One region of the Lujinxingia litoralis genome, then DNA from elsewhere that is predicted to be linked to it. Evidence: riboswitches for the same ligand, from Rfam matches in the RefSeq annotation. Region 1 holds a riboswitch; the other holds the start of a gene.
The links. Region 1 has a riboswitch for cobalamin ahead of DL240_RS15240 (aspartate aminotransferase family protein). Riboswitches for the same ligand answer to the same signal wherever they lie in the genome.
Positions count from the first base shown of each region.

Region 2: it holds a riboswitch for cobalamin, as region 1 does, so the genes downstream of both, DL240_RS03945 (acyl-CoA thioesterase) here and DL240_RS15240 (aspartate aminotransferase family protein) in region 1, are expected to answer to the same signal.

Region 1 is NZ_QHKO01000008.1:19,455-24,597, reverse strand. It holds gene DL240_RS15245 (efflux RND transporter permease subunit) at 1-1,275, shown strand, start outside; cobalamin riboswitch at 1,329-1,566, shown strand; gene DL240_RS15240 (aspartate aminotransferase family protein) at 1,843-3,186, shown strand; gene DL240_RS15235 (cysteine desulfurase family protein) at 3,183-4,337, opposite strand; gene DL240_RS15230 (MFS transporter) at 4,423-5,143, opposite strand, start outside.
Region 2 is NZ_QHKO01000001.1:952,653-957,795, forward strand. It holds gene DL240_RS20925 (pirin family protein) at 717-1,697, shown strand; gene DL240_RS03930 (DMT family transporter) at 1,898-2,218, shown strand; gene DL240_RS03935 (hypothetical protein) at 2,251-2,436, opposite strand; gene DL240_RS03940 (hypothetical protein) at 2,522-2,725, shown strand; gene DL240_RS03945 (acyl-CoA thioesterase) at 2,729-3,094, opposite strand; cobalamin riboswitch at 3,298-3,667, opposite strand; gene DL240_RS03950 (tetratricopeptide repeat protein) at 3,969-5,051, shown strand.

The DNA of each region.
Region 1 (5,143 bases):
ATTTACGTGATGCTTCATCCCGAAGACGGCTGGCGCCGCGCCACCACCAAGGCCGAGCTGCTGCGGCAGATGGAGGCCACCCTGGAAGAGGAGGTCCCCGGCCAGAACTACTCCTTCTCGCAACCCATTGAGCTGCGCACCAACGAGCTGATCAGCGGCGTGCGCTCCGATGTCGCCGTCAACCTCTACGGCCCCGACTTTCAGGAGCTGGAGCGCACCGGGGCCCGTCTGATGGCCCTGCTCCAGAGCCTGGAAGATACCGCCGATGTCAGCGCCGACCAGGTCGCCGGGCTCCCCTCGCTGCGCGTCATCGTCGACCGGCCGGCCGCGGCCCGCTACGGCATCAACGCCTCGGAGATCCTCGACGCCGTGGCCGCCGTCGGCGGCCGCGAGGTCGGCACGGTCTTTGAAGGCCAGAAGCGCTTCTCGCTGCAGGTGCGCCTGCACCCGGAGGCCCGCGCCGACCTCGACCAACTGCGCCAGCTCCTGATCACCGCCCCCTCCGGCCAGCGTGTGCCCCTGGGCCAGGTCGCGCAGCTGGTGCTCGATGAGGGCCCGGCGGTCGTCAGCCGCGAAAACGCCCAGCGGCGCATGACCCTCCAGGTCAACGTGCGCGGCAACGATCTGGCCGGGTACGTCGCCCGCGCCCGGGCCCTCCTGAGCGCCGAGGGCGATCTGCCCCCGGGCTACTTCATCACCTGGGGCGGCCAGTTCGAAAACCTGGAGGCCGCCACCTCCCGGCTGGCCCTGGCGGTGCCGGCCGCCCTGCTGCTGATCTTTTTGCTTCTCTACACCACCTTTGGCTCGGTCCGCCCCGCCCTGCTCATCTACCTCAACGTGCCCATGGCCGCCGTCGGCGGGGTGGTCGCCCTGTGGGCGCGCGGCATGCCCCTGTCGATCTCGGCGGCCGTGGGCTTTATTGCCCTCTCGGGCATCGCGGTGCTCAACGGCGTGGTCATGGTCTCCACCATCCGCGAGCTCCAGCGCGAGGGCCTCTCGCTCTTCGACGCCTCCGAAAAAGGCGCCCGGCTGCGCCTGCGCGCCGTGCTGATGACCGCGCTGACCGACGGCATCGGCTTTTTGCCCATGGCCCTCTCCACCACCGCCGGCGCCGAGGTGCAACGCCCCCTGGCCACCGTCGTCATCGGCGGCCTGCTCAGCGCCACCCTCCTCACCCTCTTCGTGCTCCCGGTGGTCTACAGCTGGCTGGGCGAAGAACTCCCTCCCGAACCCTCCCCGACCGACGGGCCCGACGACGGGATGGCGCACATCTAAGCGGCCTCCTGCGCCCCGCCACTCCGGCGTTGACACGCGCGTAAGTCGCCCCCTAACGTCCCGGCCATGCTGGTGCTCCCCAGACCCCACCTCGGTGGCCCTGAAGGAGCTTAAAAGGGAATCCGGTTCAATGCCGGAGCTGCCCCGCAGCGGTACTTGAGAACGACCTCCACATTCAAAGCACTGGCCCCCTCAAAGGGCCGGGAAGCTGTGGACAGTAGGCCCGCGCCCCTTAAGACAAAGGGCGACCCGCTCATAAGCCCGAAGACCTGCCCGCATCGGAACGTGGAGAGCCATCCACGCTCTGTCTGACCTGGTCGCGCCGTGGGAGCGCCTCCGGTCCTCCTCAGAGAGCCTCTCTGTGCGGACCCCCTCCCTGTGCGTGCTCGTTATTCGCTCGCTTCCTTTCCCGGGGTCGTACCGATGGCAGGCCTTTCCCCCTCTTTACCACGCTCGCCAGTGCCCTCCCGGCGCTGACCGCCGGCCTGCCCCACCCCCTTCTCTGACTCTGAGGTGTCGGCGCCCGCAAGACGCCGGCCTCGCCGCCGCATTCTGTGGAGGTCTTCGATGTCCCCTCTTTCTTCTGCCCCGACCGCCCCGGCGCCCTCCAGCAGCGCCGCGCTCCTCAACGAGCTCAACACCTACGTGCTGGCCGAGCCCCATCCCTTTGTCGTCGATCTGGCGCGCTCCGAGGGCATGTACCTGGCCACGCTGGAGGGCGATCGCCTCTTTGACTGGGCCGGCTACTACGGCGCCAAGCTCATCGCCCACAACCACCCCGGACTCTACGAAGCGGAGTACACCCGGCGTCTGGTGGTGGCCGCCAACAACAAGATCGCCAACCCCGACTTCCTCACCCCGGAATGCCTCGAGTACTACCGCACCCTCCACCAGCTCGGCCCGCAGTGCATGCAGAACCCGGGGCTGGAGGTCTACGCGGTGAACTCCGGCGCCGAGGCCGTCGAAAACATGATGAAGTACCTGATCAACCTTCATCATCAGCGCCTGCTCTCCGAGGGTAAAACACCCCGGGCCCGGCGTTTTGTGTACTTCGATCAGGCCTTCCACGGGCGCACCGTCTTTGCCCTCAACGTCACCCGCGTCTCCCACGACCCGGTGATGACCAAAGACTTTCAGGGGTTGATCCCGGGCAACCTCCAGGTGCCCTTCCCCGCGCTCGACACCACCGAGTCCGAGGCCGAAACCCGCGAGAAGGTCGCGCGCTGCCTGACCATCCTGGAGAACCTCTTTGAGCATTACCGCGATGAGATCGTCGCGGTGATTCTGGAGCCCATCCAGGGGGCCGGCGGCCACCGGGTGGCCCCGCGCTCCTTCTTCCAACAGCTCTCCGAGCTCTGCCACACCCACCAGATCCCCCTGGCCTTTGATGAGGTGCAGACCGCCGGGGGCGCCACCGGAACCTTCTTCACCATCGACGGCTTCGATCTGCCCCACCCCCCGCAGGCCGTGGCCAGCGGCAAGAAGCTGGGCAACGGGGTGGTCTACATGCTCAACCGCATGGACGACCTGGGCGTGCTCGACTCCACCTGGGGCGGCACCCTGGCCGACATGGTGCGCTTTGTTCAGGAGTACGCCATCGTGCGCCGCGAAGGCCTGATCGAGAAGGTCCCCACCCTGGGAGCCCTGCTGGTGGAGACCCTCCAGGGGCTGGCCGAGCGCTTCCCGGAGCTGATGTACAACGTGCGCGGCTACGGCCTCTACCAGGGCTTCTCGATGCGCACCCCGGGACTCAAGCAGACGCTGATCCAGCGCGCCCGCGATCGCGAAAAGCTCCTGCTCCTGGGAGCCGGCGCCGACACCATTCGCCTGCGCCCCCACCTCCACGTCAGCGAGGAGGACATCCACACCCTGGGCGCGATGCTGGAGCGCCTGCTCACCGAGTTGAGCTAGCCCCGGGGGGCCGCGCAGCGCTTCCACCCGGTGATCAGCGCCCGCGCCGCCCGCTCCACCTCCTCGGCGGTGGTCGCTCGCCCCAGGCTCAGGCGCAGGGTGCCCGCGGCCTGCGCGGCGGGCACGCCCATCGCCAGAATCACCGCCGAGGCCCGGGTCTGCCCCTGATGGCAGGCCGAGCCGGTGGAGGCCGCCACCTCGGGGGTGGCCGCCAGCAGAGCGTCACCGCTGACCCCGTCAAAGCGCACGCTCAACGTGTTGGGCAGGCGCTCTTGCGGGTGGCCGTTGAGTCTCACCCCGGGGAGCTCCCGGCACAGGAGCTCAAAGAGCGTGTCGCGCAGCCGGCGCTGGCGCATGGCCTCGTGCTCCAGATCGTCCTGGGCCCGCGCGCAGGCCTCCCCCAGCCCCACGATCGAGGCCACATTCTCCGTGCCGGGCCTCAGCCCCCCCTCGTGCCCGGCCCCGACCATCAGCGCGCGCAGCGCCACACCCCGGCGCACGTAGAGCGCGCCCACCCCTTTGGGGGCGTAGAGCTTATGGCCGGCCACCGAGAGCAGGTCGACGCCCAGCGCGTTCACATCCACGGCCACCTTGCCCACCGACTGCGCCGCGTCGCTATGCACCAGCGCCCCGGCCCGATGCGCGTACTCGGCCAATTCGCCGATGGGCTGGAGCACCCCGGTCTCGTTGTTGGCGTGCATCACCGTCAAGAGCTCGGCGCCCCCCTTCAAGGCCTCGCGAGCCTGCTGCGGGCAGACCTGCCCCAGCGCGTCGACGCCCAGGCGATGCACCTCGGCCCCCTCCTCCTCCAGCACCGCAAGCGGACGGGCCACCGCCGGATGCTCCACACACGAGGTGACGATCCGGGCGCCGGCCCCCGGGCGAGTCACCGCTCCCCAGATCGCCAGGTGGTTGGCCTCGGTCCCCCCCGAGGTAAACACGATCTCGTCTGGCGAGGCCCCCAGCAGCCCGGCCACCTGCGCGCGGGCCTCCTCCACCGCCTGCTTTGCGCGTCGGCCGTACACATGGCCGCTCGACGGGTTGCCCCAGTGCTCCCGCAAATAGGGCAGCATCGCGTCAATCACCTCCTCGCGCAGCGGGGTGGTGGCGTTATGATCCAGATAGAGCGGTCGTTCCAAAGCGTCGTGCATCTCTCTCCTCGCGCGCAAAAAAGCCTCCCCGGGCGCCCGGTCCCGGGGAGGCGATCCATCCAGCTTGACCCGCGCCCCCCGGCCCTCAGGGCTGCCCGTCGGCCAGGGCCACCCGGGGCTCGGTCTGGAGCGTCTCGCGCATGCGCAGGGCCACCACCAGACCGGAGCCAAAGGTCAGCGCGGCCACCGCCAGCGTGGCCACCGAGAGCCCAAACGCGTCGGCCAGCACCCCGGCCAGCACCGCCCCCACCGCATACCCCATATCGCGCCAGAGGCGGTAGACCCCCACCGCGCTGGCTCGCCAGCTCGGGTGGGCCACATCGCCAATGGCCGCCAGCAGCGTGGGATACACCATGGCCGTACCCAGGCCCAGCAGCACCGCCCCCAGCGCGTAGAGCGCAAAGGTGCTCCCCAGCGCGATCATCACGATGCCCACGCCCTGGATCCACATCCCGGCCACAATCAGCCCCTTGCGCCCCACCTTATCCGACCAGGCCCCGGTAAAGAGCTGCCCCAGCCCCCAGACCGCCGGGTAGATCGCGGCCAGCGTGCCGATCTGCGCGATCGACATGCCGGCCGCCGCAAAGAGCAGCGGAAAGAGCCCCCAGGCCATGCCGTCGTTGAGGTTGTTGATCATCCCGGCCTGACTCACCGACGAGAGGTCGCGATCCCTGAGGCTGGTGCGCATCACCACCTCCCGGGCCGAGAGCTCTGCGTGGGGGCCCGAGGCGTTTGCCACACTCGCCGCCTCCTGAGCCACATGGTGCTTTGTCTCCCGCACCACCAGCACCGAGAGCAGCGTGCCC
Region 2 (5,143 bases), on a different contig from region 1:
GCATCATCCATATGAACCACATCTATGAAATGAATCTCGCCGCGCACCGGTTTCGCCCCACGTGTGTGGAATAACCCCCTTAGAGAACGCTCATGACGCCTGAAGACGCCCTGCAACGCGCCAAAGACTACCTGGATGAAGCCACCGAAAACCTGACCTTTGAGGCCTTTGACTGGGCCTTTGAGGAGCTCTGGCACGGGGTAGGCTGGCTGCTCAACGCCCTGGCTCCGGAGCCCCGGAACGCCATCGGCACCGGAGAAAAGGGCGAACTCCCGGTGCCGGGCTCGCTGCACGCGTTGCGCCGCTCCCTGCGCCTGAGCGCGGACCAGGCCCGGGTAGTCGATGCGCTGGAAGCCTGGCGAGCGACGCTCGCGCCCGCTGATCAGCCCCCGGGCGACGCGGTCGCTCGCCAGCTCTTCGACGCCTGGGATCTTTACAACCACGGCAGTAAGCGCCTCCAGATCGTCGACGAAAGGCTCGAGGGCCGCCTGGTCCTCACCGAACCCTCTCCCGGTACCCTGGGCAGCCCGGTGGTCGCCCGGCGCACCGCGCTCAAGCTCCTGGCCGCCGGGAGCCTCTTCCCGCTGGCGGCCTGCCAGAAGATCGAGCGCGATAACCGCCCGGCCCCGGCCCGGGCCAGCGCCCCGGCTCCCACCGAAGCCGCCGCGGCGGCGCTGCCGGCCGCCCCGATCAAGGCGGTGACCCCGATCGCCACCATGAACTGGCCCACCTCCGACCCCTTTCTCTTCTGCGCCCATCACCGCGACGACTACCCCGCCAGCGATGGCACCATGGCGCCCGACGCCTCGCTGGCCGGACGCCACCTGGGCCGGGACTTCGCCGAGCATCAGCCCTGGCGCATGTACCACGGGCGCCGGGTGCCGGGCTTTCCTCGCCATCCCCACCGCGGCTTCGAAACCGTCACCGTGGTGCGTTCGGGCTACCTCGATCACACCGACTCCATGGGCGCCGCCGCCCGCTACGGCGGGGGCGACGTGCAGTGGCTCACCGCCGGCGCCGGCATTCAGCACTCCGAGATGTTCCCGCTCCTGCGCGACGACGCCCCCAACCCCCTGGAACTCTTCCAGATCTGGCTGAACCTGCCCCGCGCCGACAAAATGGTCGACCCGCACTTCACCATGCTCTGGAACGAAGCAATCCCCCGGGTCGTGGAGACCGACGCCCACGGGCGCATCGTGGAGCTGACCCTGGCCGCCGGCGCCTACCAGGGCCAGCGCCCCCCCGCACCGCCCCCGGCCTCCTGGGCCTCCCGGGCAGAGAGCGACGTGGCCATCTGGTCGATTCGCCTGGAGGCCGGCGCCCGCATTGAGCTGCCGCCGGTCCGCCCCGGCACCCTGCGCTCGCTCTACGTGCACACCGGCCAGGGCGTCAAAGTCGCCTCCCGCGCCATCGCCAATAAGCGGCGCGTGGAGTTCGACCACCCCGGCCCCATCGTCCTGGAGGGTGGCCCGGCCGAAGCCGAAGTGCTCCTGCTGCAGGGCGCGCCCATCGGCGAACCGGTGGCCAAACGCGGCCCCTTTGTCATGAACACCCAGCAGGAGATCCGCCAGGCTTACCTCGACTACCAGAGCACCGGCTTCGGAGGCTGGAACTTTAGCGACAACGGCCCGGTCCACCCCGGCGATCAGGGCCGCTTTGCCCGCTATGCCGACGGCACCCGCGACGAACCCACCTGAACAAGAAGCCCCCGTCGCGCGCGCTTGTAGGGGCCTTTACTTTCTCGCCACCGGTGGCTATCCCCCCCGGGTACGCCGGGCGCGCTTATCTTTTCTACGAGACGAGCCGGCTGGCGCCTCGCCACCCTCTGGCGCTCAGGACGACCTGAGCGCCTGTCGTTTGATTGAGGGACGACCCTCGCCAATCAAGACGAGCGCGTATGACCAGGGCATGGATCGCCCTCATCGTCGCCGGCCTCCTCGAAGTAGGCTGGGCCACAGGGCTCAAAGAAAGCAACGGCTTCACTCGCCCCATCCCCTCCATCCTCACTGTGATCGCCATGGGCGCGAGCTTCTATCTGCTCTCCCAGGCCATGAAGGTGCTCCCGGCCAGCTCGGCCTACGGCATCTGGGTCGGCATCGGCGCGGTGGGCACGGCCATCCTCGGGATGCTGGTCTACGGTGACAGCACCTCCCCCCTGCGCTGGCTCAGCATTGTGCTGGTCGTGCTGGGCCTGGCCGGCCTCAAACTCACCACCTGAAAGCCCCGGGGCCCGCGTGCGGGCCCCGGCTCTCAAAAGTAGGTGGCCAGCCCCAGCTGCACGAGCATGCCCCGCTCCGGCGAGTTGCCCACCAGGTCGGTCATCCACTCCAGCCCGTAGTTCAGCCGGAACACCGTCTCTTTCCCCGAGACGTCGACGCCCCCCTTTGTCGCCGTCTGGGATGAGGAAACCCGCGCCGAGAGCCATTCCCAAGACACCTGGCCCGACCTGATCGCCGCCCCCCCACCGAGTGGTCCACCACCGCCGCTCTCACCGCGCTGGCAGGGCGACGCCCTGGTCTTCGTGGCCATTGACCTACAGCACTCGGTGGGCGCGCCCTTCGCCATAGAGGTCGACCTCCACCCCCTCAGCCTCAAAGCCCCTCCCGACCTCACAGAGATGGCCACCTCAGAGCTCATCAGCGACACCGGGGGCTATTTTGGTCGCGCCGAAGCCTCGCTCCCCCGGGCGATGTCCGAGGACGACCCCATCCGGCGCGACGACTGAGCCTCAGGGCGCCTGACTCGCCATGCTCTCCAGCTCCGGCACCCGCGTGGGCTTTCCGTGCGCATCGAGCGCCACCATCACGAACTTGCCCCGGGTGCCCGGCTGCCGATCGCCGCTTAAGAGGTCTTCGGCCACCAGCGTCACCTCCACCGTCACCGAGGTCCGGCCCGTCTCCACCACCCGGGCCGTCAGCTCCACGAGCTGCCCCTGGCGCACCGGCACATGAAAATCACACCGCTCGCTGCACGCCGTCACCACCGTGCGCCGCGTGTAGCGCGAGGCCACGATAAACGCGGCCTTATCCATCAGGGCCAGGGCCTGCCCCCCGAAGAGCGTGCCGTAGTGGTTGGTCTGCTGCGGAAAGACCATCTCAATCAGCTGCACCTCGGTCACAAGGCCGGGCGCGAGGGTCTGCTGGATGGTCGAGTCGTTGGAGCTGTGCATGGATCTGCCTCTCAAAAGCGTGTGGGGGCCGAAGATGCACAGCAAGCCAGAGCAACCGACGGATGTCGGCGCACGGCGACCTGCCCATCTCCCGCGAGATTCAAGGTCGATTTCGGGCTCCCTTTTCTCGGGGACTCCCGGCGCTGGCAGGTCTTCGGGCTTACGAGCGTGGCGCTCCCATCTCGGGACCAACCTCCTACCGGCCACGGCTTCCCACGCCCTTTATCAGGGGGCAGTGCCATTGGTGTGGCTTTCGTTCTCGTCAACGCCCTGAGCAGAAGGTGATGTCGCTGGATGCGAGATCGAGAGTGCGGCCAGCAAGGCGCAAAACGCAGACGATGCTTTAGCATCATCGAGGCTTTGCAACGCAGCCTGGCAGTGCTCTCGATGTAGCGGACGCGACATCAACGATAGCTCATGGCGTACTCACCGCTGCGGGGCAGCCCCGGAATCTCACCGGGTTCCCTCTTGGCCTGCACACGCTCCGGGGCGAACCCTCGACCACCGAGCGCCTGGAGACCTCGCTCCCGACCTTTGCAAAAAGGCCCGGACACCAGCGCGGCCGGAGTATCGGTCGCCCTGCCCTCAACGCGCAAGGAAAAGCCCCTCTTCCTCCCCAACCACCTCTCTGCCCCTCTGACCTTCTCCCCGGCCCCCCTTTTCTCACGCCACGCTCGCCGGCCCCATCCTGCCCTCTCATCCCACCGGCGTACCACCGAGGCTGGGCGCGGGTCGTAATGGTCTGCTACCCTGCGCACTCTCCACGTCCACGCTCCGATTCAACGCCGGCGATAGCACGATGCGAACCTACCTCTCCTTTTTTATCGTCTTTGTGGTCGGCGTGGCCTCCGGCGCCCTCCCCTTCCTCCTTCAGGCGTCGCGCTCCGAGACGCCCCCGGCGCTCCGCGCCTACAACCCGGCAAGCGAGTCCCCCCCTCGGCCCGCCCCCGGCGACGGCCACAGCGATCCCACGTCGCTCGCCAGGCCCGCGGGCACAAGCTGCGAAGCGGCGCTTGCGCAGACTCGCCAGGCCCACACCCTCGCCATCCAGGAGCGCGACGCCGCCCGCACGCAAAACCAGGAACTCACCGAGCTCATCGATCGCACCTCCGCGGCGCTGCCCATGGCCTTTCCCACCCAACTCGACGAGGCCTTTCGGCCCGAGCACTTTGAGCAGATGGTCGACCAGCTCAAAGCCGAGTGCCCCGAGATCTTTCCGCCGGAGACCACCGTGAACTGCGCCGAGTACCCCTGCGCGATGGAGTTTCCTCTGGACCATGAGGGCGACCCGCAAGAGGCCTGGCGTTTCGACTACAAAGCCGCCTGCCCGGCCATCTCCACCCTCTTTGGCCACGCCCGCCAACAGCCCATGGTCAACACCGTCGGCGACCAGACCCGCGTTCAGTACATGGTCCATGGCACCGGCGTCGGCCTCGACCAACACCTCAAGGAGCACCACCAGAAACTCCAGAACCGCCTCCAAAAGCGCTGGCATGACGAGCGCCAGGCCATGTACCGAGACTCTTTTGAAGAACCCTGCCTGAGCGCAGGCGACGCCCACGCCTGCCGCGAGCTCGCCAACGCCCACTGGAACACCACCGAGGAGCGCGAACTCTACCTGCAAACCGCCTGCGACGCCGACGACGCCAACGCCTGCAACAACCTGGCCTGGGAGCGCTGCTACGGCGCCGGCCAATGCGACGCCACCGCCGAGAGCATCGCTCGCCAGGCCGTCGCGCTCTCCCCGGAAAACGGCTACATCATCCACACCCTCGGCGAGGTGCTCTGCCAGCGCGGCCAGCCTGCTGCCGCCGCCCGCACCTGGGAGTCGGCCTGCAACATCGGCCACGACCTCTCATGCACCGAGATCTGTTCGCGCTGAGCCGAGCCCCGCCCCTCTTCCGAGGCCACACCGCCCCCCACACGCCACGCGCTCCCCTCCCCCACCCTCTGGCGAGGTGCCAGCGCCGCGTG